2 regions of the Terrabacter sp. 2RAF25 genome follow, and region 2 is predicted to be linked to the other one. Evidence: predicted binding sites of a transcription regulator. Region 2 holds the regulator's gene; the other holds the start of a gene.

Region 1 (7,162 bases), on a different contig from region 2:
CGGGCCGCGGTCCAGGGTGCGACGAAGGGCGCCGTCTCGGACAGCACGTCGGTCCGCGGACTCAGCTCGACGTCGACCTCGCGCAACGCCCTCGGCGTCGTGAAGAAGGCCGGGAAGACTGCCGGGGCCACGATCGTCGGCGTCCAGACGAAGTCAGCGGCAAAGGCAGGCGCGAAGGTCGCTCAGAAGGACGCGAAGCTCGCGACGAAGTCCGCGAAGCAGGCTGTGAAGCAGGGCGCGAAGAACGCTGCGGGGAAGGCATCGACGAAGGCCGCCAACAAGGCCGCCAACAAGGCCGCCAAGAAGGCCGCCACGTCGTCGCGCGCGTCGGCGACGTCCGGACGCTGACGACTCGTTGCCGGCCTCGGCGGCCCTCGGCGGCAAACCCAGAGGCCCCGAGCAGCAGGCCTCTGCCTCAACGGCGCTCGCGTGTGCCACAGTGACCTCGTGGCGCACTCAATGACCCGGGGCACGATCATCTGGTTCGTCGGTTCCGCGATCGTGGGCGCGGCCGCCGGCGGGCTGCACCTGCTCCGTTCCGAGCTCGGTGGCGCCCACACCGGTGTGCCCCTCGCCGTCGGGGCGTTCGGGCTGACCGCGCTGGCGGCGGCGATGCTCTTCCACGGAGTGATGCTGGCCGCTCGTGAGCAGGACGCCGCGGCCGGCCCGGTCGCGTCCGACGACGCGTGGGCTGCAGATTCGTTGCCCGGTCAGGGCGACCGCCCGGGATCCAGATCCGCCGGAGTCCCCGAGAACGCCGAGGAACCTGACGGGTCCGAGGCGCCCGAGCCTCCGGCCGTCTACACCTTCCGGGCCGGCAAGCCGGTCGCCGATCGCTCGGCCCGACCTGCCAAGCGCGACCGCCCTTCGCGCGGTTGACCGGCTGACCTGTCGGTCCGCGTGGGCACAATGGCGACATGAGCGCCGACCCGGCCCACTGGGTGCTGCACGTCGACCTCGACCAGTTCATCGCAGCGGTCGAGGTGCTCCGACGTCCCGACCTCGTCGGCAGGCCCGTCATCGTCGGCGGGCGCGGCGACCCCACCGAGCGGGCCGTCGTGTCCACCGCCAGCTACGAGGCCCGCCAGTTCGGCGTCGGCTCCGGTATGCCGCTTCGCCTGGCGGCGCGCAAGGTGCCCGACGCCGTCATCCTCCCGGTCGACGCGCCCGCCTACACCGAGGCGTCCGAGCGGGTGATGGAGACGCTGCGCGGGCTCGGCGTCGTCGTCGAGGTGCTCGGCTGGGACGAGGCGTTTCTCGGGGTGCAGACCGACGACCCCGAGGCCTTCGCGCAACGGGTCCGCGATGCCGTGCTCGACGTCACCGCCCTGCACAGCTCGGTCGGCATCGGCGACAACAAGGTGCGGGCCAAGATCGCGACGGGCTTCGGCAAGCCACGCGGTGTCTTCCGGCTGACGCGCGACAATTGGTTCGAGGTCATGGGAGACCGGCCGACGATCGCGCTGTGGGGCGTCGGCTCCAAGGTCTCGAAGCGTCTCGCCTCGCACGAGATCGAGACCGTGCGGCAGCTCGCCGAGGCCGACGAGGCCGTGCTCGTCGGCGAGTTCGGGCCGCGGATGGGTGTCTGGTATTCCCAGCTGGGTCGGGGCATGGGGTCGGCCGTCGTCGACGACACCCCGTGGGTCGCGCGCGGGCACAGCCGCGAGACCACCTACCAGCGCAACCTGACGACACCCGACGAGGTGCGCGACGCCGTGCGCGAGCTCGCCGCCCAGGCCTTCGACGACACCGTGAAGGAGGGCCGGCCCGTCTTCCGGGTCACCCTCAAGGTGCGCTACGCGCCGTTCTTCACCCAGACGAGAGCCCGCAAGCTCAAGGCCCCGACGTCCGATCGCGCCGACGTCGTCGAGGCGGCCGTGGCGTTGGCGGCGATGCTCGACCCCGAACGCGAGGTGCGCCTGCTCGGCGTCCGCGCCGAGATGGTCATGCCCGACGAGGGCGACCCGGTCGAGCGCACCCCGGTCCGCGGGCGCCTCTGAGCCGCGGGCGCCTCGGGGCAGCGCGTCAGGACCCGTGCAGGAAGTCGACGAGCGCCGCGAGCTCGGGCACCTCACCGGCGCTGCCGAGGGACTCCTCCAGCACGGCGTCGTGGGTCGGGCGGGCCTGGGCGTGCAGGCGGCGACCCGCTGCCGTGAGCTCGGTGTAGATGCCGCGCCGGTCGTCGGCGCAGAGCACCCGCGTCAGCAGCCCGCGGTCCTCGAGCCGGTTGACGAGACGCGTCGTCGCCGACGAGGAGAGGGCGGCAGCACGGGCCAGCTGTGACATGCGCATGTGCCACCCGTCCTGCCGCGACAGGGCGTCGAGCACCGTGAACTCGACGACCGAGAGCTCGTGCCGGCGGACGAGCTCACGCTCGAGCGCGGCCTCGATGTGGCCGTGCAGGGCGGCGAGGGTGCGCCACCCCGTGGCGCGCACCTCGACGGCGGTGTCTGCGATTCCCATGCGCCGATCATATCGCGCGTTTGCAATATGCCGCGCATGCAACTAACGTCTCGCCGGTCAAGTAGTTGCACACGCGGCATACCGGCGAAACCAGCGAGGCTTGCCCCGGCGCCCGCATCCTCCTCGGAAGGACCAGGAACACATGCCACTCGGTCTCATCGCCCTCGCTCTCGGGGCGTTCGGCATCGGCCTGACGGAGTTCGTCATCGCGGGTCTCCTCACCTCGGTCGCCACCGACCTCGACGTCAGCATCCCCGCGGCCGGCTATCTCGTCAGCGGCTACGCCCTCGCGGTCGTCGTAGGGGCGCTGTCCCTGCCGCCCCTGCTCGCACGCTGGCGCCCGAAGCGGGCGCTGCTGCTGCTCATGACCCTCTTCGTCATCGGCAACAGCCTGTCGGCCGTCGCGCCCGGGTATGCCGCACTGCTCGCCGGACGTGTCGTCGCAGCCTTCGCACACGGTGCGTTCTTCGGCATCGGCGCCGTGCTCGCCGCCTCCCTCGTGGCCGCCCACCGCAAGGCGGGCGCCATCTCCATCATGTTCGGCGGCCTCACCCTCGCCAACGTCCTGGGCGTGCCGCTCGGCACCTTCGTCGGCCAGCAGTGGGGCTGGCGCGCCACCTTCGCGCTCATCGCTGCCGTCGGTGTCGTCGCCGCCGGTGGCATCGCGGCCCTCGTCCCGAACACCGGCGCGGATGCTGCGGCCGACGGCCACGCCGCTACGCAAGGTCTGCGGGCCGAGCTCGCGGCGTTCCGAAACGGCCAGGTGTGGCTCTCGCTCGGCATGACGGTGCTCGTCTTCGGCGGCATGTTCGGCGCGTTCATGTACGTCGAGCCGCTGCTCACCCGCGTCACCGGTTTCGATGAGACCGCCGTGCCGTGGCTGCTCGTCCTCTTCGGGGTCGGGCTCTTCGTCGGCAACCTGCTCGGCGGCCGCTGGGCCGACCGCGCCCTGTCGCGCACCCTCGTGCTCCTCACCGTGGCGCTCGGCGTCTCGCTCGTGGGCTTCGCGCTGCTTGCGCAGAGCCCGCTGGGTGCGGCCGCCATGCTGATGGCGATGGGCTTCTTCGGGTTCGCGACGGTGCCCGGCCTGCAGATGCGGGTGCTCGCCCACGCGGCCGGCGCCCCGACCATGGCCTCGTCGGCCAACATCGCCGCGTTCAACCTCGGCAACTTCCTCGGCGTCTGGGTCTCGGGCCTGGCCATCGCCGGAGGGCTCGGCTGGACCTCGCCGCTCTGGGTCGGTGCCGGCTTCGCCGGCCTCGGGCTGCTCGTGATCGTCGTGGCCTCCGCGGCCGAGCGGCACGCGGGTCGCAGGCGCGCCGTCGGCGTCGCGGTCACGGACGACGTGCTCGCCGTGACCGGCTAGGCCGAGGCCGGGTCGACAGGGAGCGTGAGGGCCCGGCGTGCGACCGCCGGGCCCTGCTTCGCCAGCTGGGGCCCCCGTCTGTCAGACCGACGCGGGGGACGAGGTGTGCTGCGGGTCCGATGCCTGCGCCTCGGACGACTCGATGGTGCGGCGTGCGTCGTTGCCGTCGCCCCGGGAGCCGGCGTGCGAGACGGTGATGCGCCGTGGCTTGGCCTCCTCGGCGACCGGGATCGTCAGGGAGAGGACGCCGTCGCGGTAGTCGGCCTGGATGCGGTCGAGGGCGAGGCCGCGGCCGAGCGAGAGCTGCCGGGCGAAGGTGCCGGTGGGTCGTTCGCGCGAGAGCCACTGGGCGCCCTCCGCCTCGGGCGGCTGGCGTTCGGCGCGGACGGTCAGCGTGCGGTCCTCGACGTCGATGTCGATGCTCGACGGGTCGACCCCGGGCAGGTCGATGTGGGCGATGAAGCTCTCGCCGGACCGGTAGAGGTCCATCGGCATGATCGATCCGGATGTGGACGCCCCGCGCAGGCCCTCGCCCAGGAGGCGGTCGAACGTGCGGTCGATGGAGCGGAACGGGTCGAAGGTGGTGGTGCTCATGGCTACTCCTCGGAGAACGGGGCCGATCCGATCGGCCTCCCGGAACCTTTCTTGAGTGGAAACCGCTCAACTTCGTGCTTGTTCTCCTGTTGTAGACGATCCCGGCGGGGGTCGTCAAGAGCAGCGCCGGGGCTCAGAGCGCGGCCGCCACCGATCGCCCTGCGGTGCGCCCGCTGAAGAGGCAACCGCCGAGGAAGGTGCCCTCGAGCGAGTTGTAGCCGTGCATGCCGCCGCCGCCGAAGCCCGCCACCTCACCGGCCGCGTAGATGCCGGGCAGCGGTTCGCCGCCGGGCCGGAGGACGCGGCCGGCCAGGTCGGTCTCCAGGCCGCCGAGCGTCTTGCGCGTGAGGATGTTGAGGCGCACCGCCACCAGTGGACCGGCCTTGGGGTCGAGCAGCCGGTGAGGGCTCGCCACGCGGATCAGCTTGTCGCCGCGGTAGTTGCGCGCGCCGCGCACCGCGGTGATCTGGGCGTCCTTGGTGAAGTCGTTGTCGATCTCGTTGTCTCGGGCGACGATCGTGCGGCGCAGCGACTCGAGGTCGATGAGGTCGTCACCCGTGAGGGCGTTCATCCCCCGCACGAGCTCCTCGAGGGTGCGGGCGACGACGAAGTCCTCGCCCTTGCGCATGAACGCGTCGACCGGTGCCGGAGCCCCGCTGCGCGCCCGCCCCAGGACCTGCCGGACGTCCTTGCCGGTGAGGTCGGGGTTCTGCTCCGAGCCGGAGAGGGCGAACTCCTTCTCGATGATCTTCTGGGTGAGCACGAACCACGAGTAGTCGTAGCCGGTGCGCAGGATGTGCCCCAGCGTGCCGAGCGTGTCGAAGCCGGGGAAGAAGGGGGCCGGGAAGCGCCGGCCGCGCGCGTCGAGCCACAGCGAGGACGGCCCGGGCAGGATGCGGATGCCGTGGTTGTGCCAGACGGGGTCCCAGTTGCGCAGACCCTCGGTGTAGTGCCACATCCGGTCGGGGTTGATGACGTTGCCGCCGGCCTGCTGGGTGATGCCGAGCATGCGCCCGTCGACGTGTGCCGGCACGCCGGCGACCATCCGCGCAGGGGGTGTGCCGAGCCGCTCCGGCCAGGCTCGGCGGACGAGGTCGTGATCGCCGCCGATGCCGCCGCTCGTGACGACCACGGCCTGGGCGGTGATCTCGAAGTCACCCACTTCCTCGCGGCTGCTCGGCCGGCCACGGTCGGCGCCGTCGGGCGCGAGGAGGCTCCCGCGTACGCCGGTGACCGTCCCGCCGGACACGACCAGGTCGTCGACGCGGTGCCGGAACGCCAGCGTCACCAGACCGCCGGCGACAGCGGCGCGGACGCGCCGTTCGAACGGCGCGACGATGCCGGGCCCGGTGCCCCACGTGATGTGGAAGCGCGGGACGGAGTTGCCGTGCCCGTCGGCGCGGCCGTCGCCGCGCTCGGCCCAGCCGACGACGGGGAAGAGCCGGTGGCCCTGCTCATGGAGCCACGAACGCTTCTCGCCTGCGGCGAAGTGGAGGTACGCCTCGGCCCACTTGCGCGGCCAGAAGTCCTCGTCGCGGTCGAACTGTGCGGAGCCCATCCAGTCCTGGGTCGCGAGCTCGAGGCTGTCCCGGATGCCCATCCGGCGCTGCTCGGGGCTGTCGACGAGGAAGAGGCCGCCGAAACTCCAGAACGCCTGGCCGCCCAGCGACTGCTCGCCCTCCTGGTCGACGAGCACGACGCGTTTGCCACGCTCGGCGAGCTCGGCGGTGGCGACGAGGCCGGCGAGGCCGGCTCCCACGACGACGACGTCGGCATCCATGGGTCCGATCATGTCATCCGGCTCGAGCGCGATGCCGTCGGCGGCGCCTGCGTACGATTCGAGGGTGCTGGCTCAGCGTCCGGTGAGGTGGTCCCGCCTGTTGCACGGCGCTGCCCCGGTCGCGGTCGTGGTCGTCGCCGCGGCCGTCGCGGGTGGTCTGCACGGCGGCTTCACCGACCTCTTCGTCTACCAGGAGGCCGGCCGGGCGATCCTCGACGGGCTCCCGGCTTCGGCGCCGCGCGACCCCGTGACCGGGCTGACGTTCACCTACCCGCCGTTCGCCGCCCTCGTCATGGTGCCGCTGGCCCTGCTCCCCGCGTGGCTCGCCGCAGCGGTCTGGACGGGGGCGTCGACGGCTGCGCTCGCGGCGGTGGTGGTGATGGTTCGTCGTGCGACGGGCCGGCCCACCCCGGGCTGGCTGGCCGCCGTCGTCACGGCCGGCGCCCTCGCCCTCGAGCCGGTGTGGCAGAACCTCGCCTTCGGGCAGGTCAACGTCATCGTCATGGCGGCGGTGCTGTTCGACCTGCTCCGACCCGAACGGCGCTGGTCCGGGGTGCTCGTCGGCCTGGTCGCCGGGCTGAAGCTGACCCCTCTCGTGTTCGTGCTGCTGCTCCTGCTGGTAGGTCGTCGCGCGTCCGGTCGACGGGCCCTGGTCGCCTTCGTCGCCACGGTCGCGCTCGGTCTTCTCGCCGCACCCCGGTGGGCCGCGTCGTACTGGACCGACGGTCTCCTCGACGCCGGCCGCATCGGGCCGCCGGCGCTGGCCCACAACCAGTCCGTCTACGGTGCGCTGACCCGGCTGCTGGACGGCCGCCCGCCGACCCTGGTGTGGCTCGCGGTCGCGGTGCCGCTCGGCGCGGCGATCCTGCTCGTCGCGCGACGCTGGTGGCTCCGCGGTGACCACGTGCTCGCCACGTGCGTGGCGGCGCTGGCGGCACTGGTCGTGTCGCCGATCTCGT
Region 2 (7,162 bases):
CGGGCGAGCAGCCCGACGTGACCGCCACGGGTGCGCAGGGTGCCGGCAGCGGTGACGCTGCCGGCACCCCGGCGCCCGGCACGCGCCCTGCTGCTTCCGAGCAGGGGCAAGCGCCGGCCGGTGACAAGCGCCACCACACGTACTACGAAGGGGGCGCCGGCGCCTCGTCGGAGCCGGGCGGCGAGGACGAGTACGACCACGCCCCAGACGGTTCCGCTGCATCGGCCGAGTCCGAAGGTGTCGCCCTCGCCGAGGAGGACACCATGGCCGCGACGCTGCTCGCCGACCTGCAGCGCCTGCAGGCCGAGTACGTCAACTACAAGAAGCGCGTCGACCGCGACCGTGAGGTCATTCGCCACTCGGCGGTCGGCAGCGTCGTCGAGTCGCTGCTGCCGGTGCTCGACGACATCCACATGGCCCGGCAGGCCGGCGACCTCTCCGGGGGTCCCTTCGCGGCCATCGCCGACAAGCTCGAGGCGACGCTCGGCCGCTACGGCGTCGAGCGCCTCGGCGAGGCCGGCCAGGAGTTCGACCCGAAGGTGCACGAGGCCCTCATGCACGTCGAGGCCGAGCTGCCCGAGGGGGCGACGGGCACCACCGTCGTCCAGGTGCTCCAGCCGGGCTACCGCATCGGTGACCGGCTCGTCCGCGCCGCGCGGGTGTCGGTTGCCGACCCGGCCTGACACGTCCGCCGCCGGGCTGCACGCGCAGCCCGGCGGCATACCCGATGATGGGAGCAGGGTGAAGCCCACCGAGACCAAGGAGGTGCGCCATGGCTAGCCAGGACTGGTTCGAGAAGGACTTCTACGGCATCCTCGGCGTGCCCCAGGACGCCGACGCGGCGACGATCAAGAAGACCTACCGCAAGCTCGCCCGCACGATGCACCCCGACCACAACGTCGGTGACGCCAAGGCGGAGGAGCGCTTCAAGGAGATCGGCGAGGCGTATGCCGTCCTGTCCGACCCCGAGCAGCGCCGCGAGTACGACGCCATCCGTGCCATGTCGCACGGCGGCGCCCGCTTCACGGCGGGTGGCCCCGGCGGCGGCGGCGCCGGCTTCGAGGACATCTTCTCCGCGTTCGGGGGTCCGGGCGGTCCCGGCGGACAGCGCGTGCGCTTCAACACCGGCGGTGCCGGCGGCCAGCCGAACCTCGAGGACATCCTCGGGCAGATGTTCGGTGGCGGAGCGGGCGCGCCCGGTGCGGGCTACGGCGGCTACGGCGCCCCCGCAGGGCCTCGTGCCGGTGCCGACGTGCAGGCCAGCACGCGCATCGGTTTCCGCGACGCGGTCGAGGGCTCGACCGTCTCGCTCAGCTCTCCCGATCTCGGCCGCGTCAACGCCCGCATCCCCGCCGGTGTCAAGGACGGCCAGCGGATCCGCCTGCGCGGCAAGGGCCGTCAGGGCGACCCCGGCGCTCCGGCCGGTGACCTCATCCTCACGGTGGCCGTCGACAAGCACCCCGTGTTCGGTCGCGACGGCGACAACCTGACGATCGACCTGCCGGTCACCTTCGCCGAGGCCGCCCTAGGCGCGACCGTGGCGGTGCCGACGCTGGACGGCGGCCAGGTCAAGGTGAAGGTGGCTGCGGGCACCCCGAGCGGCCGCGTGCTGCGGCTCAAGGGACGAGGCGTCAAGCGCGGCGACCACACCGGCGACCTGCTCGCCAAGGTGCAGGTCGTCGTGCCGCAGCGGCTCACCGACGAGGCCCGCGAGGCCGTCGAGAAGATGGCGGCGGCCGAGAGCGGCCACGACCCACGGGCCGAGCTGTTCGAGCGCGCCCGCGCCTGACGGCATACGCCCCGGGTGACCGTGGGCGACGACTGACGACCGACGACTGGCGACCGAGATGGAGGTGACGAGGATGGCTCGCAGGAGCGCCAGGCCCGGTGGGCACGACGACGACGCACCCGTCTTCGTCATCTCCGTCGCGGCCGAGCTGGCCGGCATGCACGCGCAGACCCTGCGCCAGTACGACCGGCTCGGCCTCGTCTCGCCCTCACGCACCCGCGGCGGCGGTCGGCGCTACAGCACGCGCGACGTCGCTCTGCTGCGCGAGGTCCAGCGGCTCTCCCACGAGGGTGTCTCGCTGGCCGGCATCCAGCGCATCCTCGACCTCGAGAACCACGTGAGCGCGCTCCAGTCCCGGGTCGACGAGCTCACCGCCGAGGTGTCCGCGACCCGGGCAGCGCTCGCGGCGGGGGTCTCGGGCACCCGGGTCTTCGCCGTCGGGCCCAGGGGTGAGGTCGTGGCGGTGCGCCCGGGTCAGCGGCCGCCGCGCACGCCGGCTTCGCAGGCGCTCGTGGTCTGGCGCCCGGAGCGCTAGGCGGGGCCCGACCGCCGGCCGCACGGCAGCCCGGCTCGAGGCCGCCGCGATGACGGTGCCGTGTGCAACACTGTGCCAGCCTCGAGCAGACGGGGTGTCATCACCGCTTGATGCCGCCGGAGGCAGTTGCGTGTTCCATTTTCCGGAGGTCGTGTGACCCCTCACCACCCTGACGGTGACGCCGTGGACGGTGTCACGGGGGCCGAGTTCGGCGTGCCCGTTTCGCGCTCGGCCGAGATGCAGGAGCTCTTCCTCCGCACCGACTGGTCCACCACGTCGCTGGGGCCGGTCGAGACCTGGCCCGCGAACCTCCGCTCCATCGCCGACATCTGCCTGTCGTCGGGCTTTCCCATGCTCGTGTGCTGGGGTCCCGAGCTGGCCATGGTCTACAACGACGGCTACCGCACCCTGCTCGGACGGAGCAAGCACCCTGCGGCCTTCGGCCGGCCCGTGGCACAGGTCTGGCCCGAGGTCTGGGACGTCATCGGCCCCATGTTCGACGGCGTCCTCGACGGCGGGCCGGCGACCTGGGTCGAGGACGAGCTGCTCGTCGTCGACCGCTCCGGCTTCCTCGAGGAGGCCTACTTCACGTGGTCCTACGGCGCCATCCACGACGCTGAGGGCAACGTCGCCGGCATCCTCAACGTCGCCGTCGAGACCACCGACAAGGTGTTGGCAGTGCGCCGGGCCGGTGCCGCGCTCGAGCTGTTCCAGTCGCTCACCAGCGGTCCGGCGCCGGAGACCCGGGAGCAGGTGCGCGACCGCGCCCTGGCGGTGCTCCGCGCGCGCACGGCGGACCACCTCGACGCCGACCTGGTCTGGACGGAGGGCGACGCCGGCGTCGCCGCCACGGAGCCGTCAGCGGTCGGTGCCGACCTCGTCGTCCACGTCGTCCCCGTCCTCGAACCCGGGTCGGCAGAACCCGCCGCGCTGCTGCGGCTGGACGCCAACCCACGCCGCCCCTGGGACGCGCAGCTGCAGGCATACGCCGAGCTCTGCGCCTCGCACGTCGCGATGGCCCTGAGCGGGGTCCGCCGACGCGCAGACGACCGGCAGCGCGAGGAGGCCCTCGCCGAGCTCGACGTCGCGAAGTCCGACTTCTTCGCCAACGTCAGCCACGAGCTGCGCACGCCGCTCGCCCTCATCGCCGGACCGGTCCAGGACGCCCTCGTCTCGGACGGCCTCGACCACGACACGCGTCGTCGGTTCGAGATGATCGCCCGCAACACCGACCGACTCACCGGCCTCGTCGACCGCATCCTCGACCTCACTCGTGTCGAGGCCGGCGCCGTCGAGCCGCACTGGGTCGCCGTCGACGTCATGACCGTGACCAGCGGCATCGCCGCCAACTTCCGTCCCGCGATCGAGCGGATGGGACTCGAGTTCGCCGTCGAGTGCGACGACCTCGGGCGTGAGGCGCACGTCGACCTCGACATGTTCGAACGCATCGTGCTCAACCTGCTGTCCAACGCGCTCAAGTTCACGCCACGCGGCCGCATCGGGCTGCGCCTCACGGGCGACAGCCGTGGCTACGAGGTGTCGGTGAGCGACACCGGCATCGGCATCCCCGAGAAGGACCGCGAGCACGTCTTCGACCGGTTCCGGCAGCTCGCCGGCAGCGACGACCGACGCTCGCGCGAGGGCGCCGGCATCGGGCTGTCCATCGTCCGCCAGCTCGTCGGGCTGCTCGGTGGCAGCATCAGCCTGCACTCCGCGGAGGGGCAGGGGAGCACCTTCTCGGTCCGTCTGCCGTGGGGGGTGCCCCCGACCCGCACCGCCAGCCGTCCCTCGATCACCCCGCGGACGGCACAGTCGTTCATCAGTGAGGCCGCGGCATGGGACGGGCCCGGTCCGGACGACGACGAGGCTGGGCCGCCCGAGCGGCACGAGGGGCCCGAGCAGGCCGCACGCGCCGGTGCCGGCGAGCCGGCCGTCGCGGTTCGCCCGACCCTCCTCGTGGTCGAGGACAACCCTGACATGCGCGAGCACGTCACCCGCCACCTCCGTGACGACTACGTGGTCGTCACGGCCCGCGACGGCGTCGAGGCCCTCGCGCTCATGCGCGCCCAGCCGCCCGCGATCGTGCTCGCCGACGTCATGATGCCGCGCATGGACGGCCTGGCGCTCGTGAAGGAGGTCCGCGACGACCCCGCGCTGCGCGACCTGCCGGTCGTCCTGCTCTCGGCCCGCGCGGGCGTCGAGGCGAGCACGATCGGGCTCACCATGGGCGCCGACGACTACGTCGTCAAGCCCTTCCACCCCGCCGAGCTACGGGCCCGGCTGGCCGCCAACCTCGCTCGCTCGAGGTCACGCTCGCGCGACGCCGCCTGGCTGCGGGCCATCATCGGCGCCATCCGTGAGCCGCTCATCGTCGCCGACGCCGAGGGCACCGTGGTCGAGCTCAACGACGCCTTCACGCGCGACTACGGCTGGTCGCTCGCCGACGGCCCGTTCTCACCGCCCTACCCGTGGTGGATCCCGGCCGGCGAGGCGCCCTCCGAGCACGAGGCGCATGCGCGGCGGGTCGAGCTGCTCCAGACCGGGCAGCCCTTCCTCGACGAGCACTACCGCATCCGCCGGCGGGGCGGAGGAGAGGCCTGGGTGCACACCCGGGCCGCCAGCGTTCCCGAGACGGCTGACCACGCCGGCTTCGTCCTCGGGGTGGCCCGCGACGAGACCCGCGAGCGCGAGGCCCGGATGCGCCGCGAGCTCGCAGGTCGGGTCGCCGTCGACCTCGCTGCCGCCGAGAGCCTCGACCAGGCCCTCGCCACCGCCGTCACCGGGTTCACGGTCCTCTTCGATGGCGAGGTGACGCTGCGAGTGGCCGACGACAAGGGGGCCGTCGTCGTGCTGTCCCCTCGAGGTCGGGTCCAGCCGTCGGACCTCGACGACGCCGTGCGCGCCGGTCTCGAGTCGGGGCCGCACGGCCACGACGCCCTCGTCGGCGACAAGCGTGAAGGCCTGCTGCTCCTGCCCACCTCGCAGGACTCCGAGTGTCGCGCGTGGGTGCAGTTCGACGAGCCACGCATCGTCGGCAGCGACGAGCTGATCGTCGGCGACCTGCTCGCCCAGACCCTGGGCCAGGCCGTCGACCGGGTCGTCAGTCGTCGGCAGCGGTCGGAGAAGGAGCACCAGCTCGAGCAGGCCATCGAGAGCCATCGGCTCATCGGGCACGCGGTCGGCGTGCTCATCGAGCGCCACCGCATCACGGCCAAGCAGGCGTTCGAGATGCTCCGGCAGGCCTCGCTCAGCCGCAACATCAAGCTGCGCGAGATCGCCGCTCGCGTCGTCGAGAGCGGACAGGACCCCGACTCCGCCTGACCGGCAGAAGCGGGCCGCCGAGCGTCAGCGCAGGGGCTGGTCGCCCCGCAGTGCCCCGAGCACCCGGGTGAGCAGCCCGGGTCGGGGGGCGTCGGGGACGGGCCGGCCGGGCTTCTGCTGCCCCCTGGCCGTCGAACGCCTCCGGGTGTCCGCGCCCGCGACGCCGCCCTCGAGGGTCGTGACCAGCGACTCGAGGGTCGCGTCGACGTCCGCGATGTCGTAGCCGCGCTGCAGCGACGTGGTCGTGAAGCGCACGTCACGCACCCGCGACGCGAGCCCTGCAGGGGAGGCCCCGGTCCGCAGCGCAACGACGACCTCGTCGATGAACCTGTCGACCTCGGCCATGTCGTAGCCCTGGCGGAGCTGGGTCGAGCCGAACCGGGCCTTGGTCAGCTCGGTCACGAGGCGGGCGGGGTCCATGGTCCCGAGCGTAAGGTCAGCAGCGTGCGCGGGTGCGCGTGACGGCATACGGCACCGGCGTGGCGCGCTCGAAGTTGAGCGGAATACACTCAACTTGCCACCGGTTGTCTCGAGTGATCCCCACCCCGCACGAGGAGAACGCATGGACCTACAGCTGACCAACAAGGCTCAGGAGGCCTTCGCCCAGGCCGCGACCACCGCGACCGGCAAGCACCACCCGAACATCGAGCCGGCTCACCTGCTGCTCGCGTTGGCAGCCCAGAGCGGCACCACCACTCCTGCCCTCCTGGCGGCGGGCGGCTCGAGCGTCGCCGCCGCCACCGCCGCGGCCGAGCGAGTGATGTCCTCCCTGCCCCAGGTGAGCGGCGTCGCCCAGCAGCCCCAGCTCTCCCCGGCGTCCCTGCGGGCGATCCAGCAGGCCCAGCAGTACATGACGTCGATGGGCGACTCGTACGTCTCCACCGACCACGTGCTCCTCGCCCTCGCGCGCACCGGCCAGTTCGAACTCGACGCCGACGCCGTCGAGAAGGCGATCCCCGGGCTGCGCGGCGGTCGCCCCGTCACCTCCGACAACCCCGAGGGCACGTTCGAGGCGCTCGCGAAGTACGGCACCGACCTCACGGCCCGCGCCCGCGACGGCAAGCTCGACCCCGTCATCGGCCGTGACGCCGAGATCCGGCGCGTCGTGCAGGTGCTCAGCCGCCGCACGAAGAACAACCCCGTGCTCATCGGCGAGCCCGGCGTCGGCAAGACGGCCGTCGTCGAGGGCCTCGCCCAGCGCATCGTCGAGGGCGACGTGCCCGAGAGCCTGCGCGACAAGACGCTCTACAGCCTCGACCTCGGCTCGATGCTCGCCGGCGCGAAGTACCGCGGCGAGTTCGAGGAGCGGCTCAAGGCCGTGCTCGAGGAGATCCAGGGCAGCGACGGGCAGATCGTTACCTTCATCGACGAGATCCACACCGTCGTCGGCGCGGGTGCCGGCGGCGAGGGCGCCATGGACGCCGGCAACATGCTCAAGCCCATGCTCGCCCGCGGTGAGCTGCGCCTCGTCGGCGCGACGACGCTCGACGAGTACCGCAAGCACATCGAGAAGGACG

What was found. The regulator HspR, encoded in region 2, represses chaperone genes until heat shock. The targets are predictions, from matches to a motif close to AAGTTGAGTCNNNNNGACTCAACTT.
Region 1: AB4091_RS08350 (Hsp20/alpha crystallin family protein) is a predicted target of HspR. The motif match lies at 4,472-4,496, and genes of this name have one in related genera.

What each region holds. Positions count from the first base shown of each region.
Region 1 is NZ_JBFRGJ010000002.1:1,087,185-1,094,346, forward strand. It holds gene AB4091_RS08325 (hypothetical protein) at 1-348, shown strand, start outside; gene AB4091_RS08330 (hypothetical protein) at 448-879, shown strand; gene AB4091_RS08335 (DNA polymerase IV) at 918-2,000, shown strand; gene AB4091_RS08340 (MarR family winged helix-turn-helix transcriptional regulator) at 2,026-2,463, opposite strand; gene AB4091_RS08345 (MFS transporter) at 2,606-3,829, shown strand; gene AB4091_RS08350 (Hsp20/alpha crystallin family protein) at 3,911-4,423, opposite strand; gene AB4091_RS08355 (FAD-binding dehydrogenase) at 4,557-6,203, opposite strand; gene AB4091_RS08360 (glycosyltransferase 87 family protein) at 6,268-7,162, shown strand, end outside.
Region 2 is NZ_JBFRGJ010000014.1:7,517-14,678, forward strand. It holds gene AB4091_RS21285 (nucleotide exchange factor GrpE) at 1-683, shown strand, start outside; gene AB4091_RS21290 (DnaJ C-terminal domain-containing protein) at 773-1,789, shown strand; gene AB4091_RS21295 (heat shock protein transcriptional repressor HspR) at 1,863-2,324, shown strand; gene AB4091_RS21300 (ATP-binding protein) at 2,508-5,645, shown strand; gene AB4091_RS21305 (DivIVA domain-containing protein) at 5,670-6,065, opposite strand; gene clpB (ATP-dependent chaperone ClpB) at 6,208-7,162, shown strand, end outside.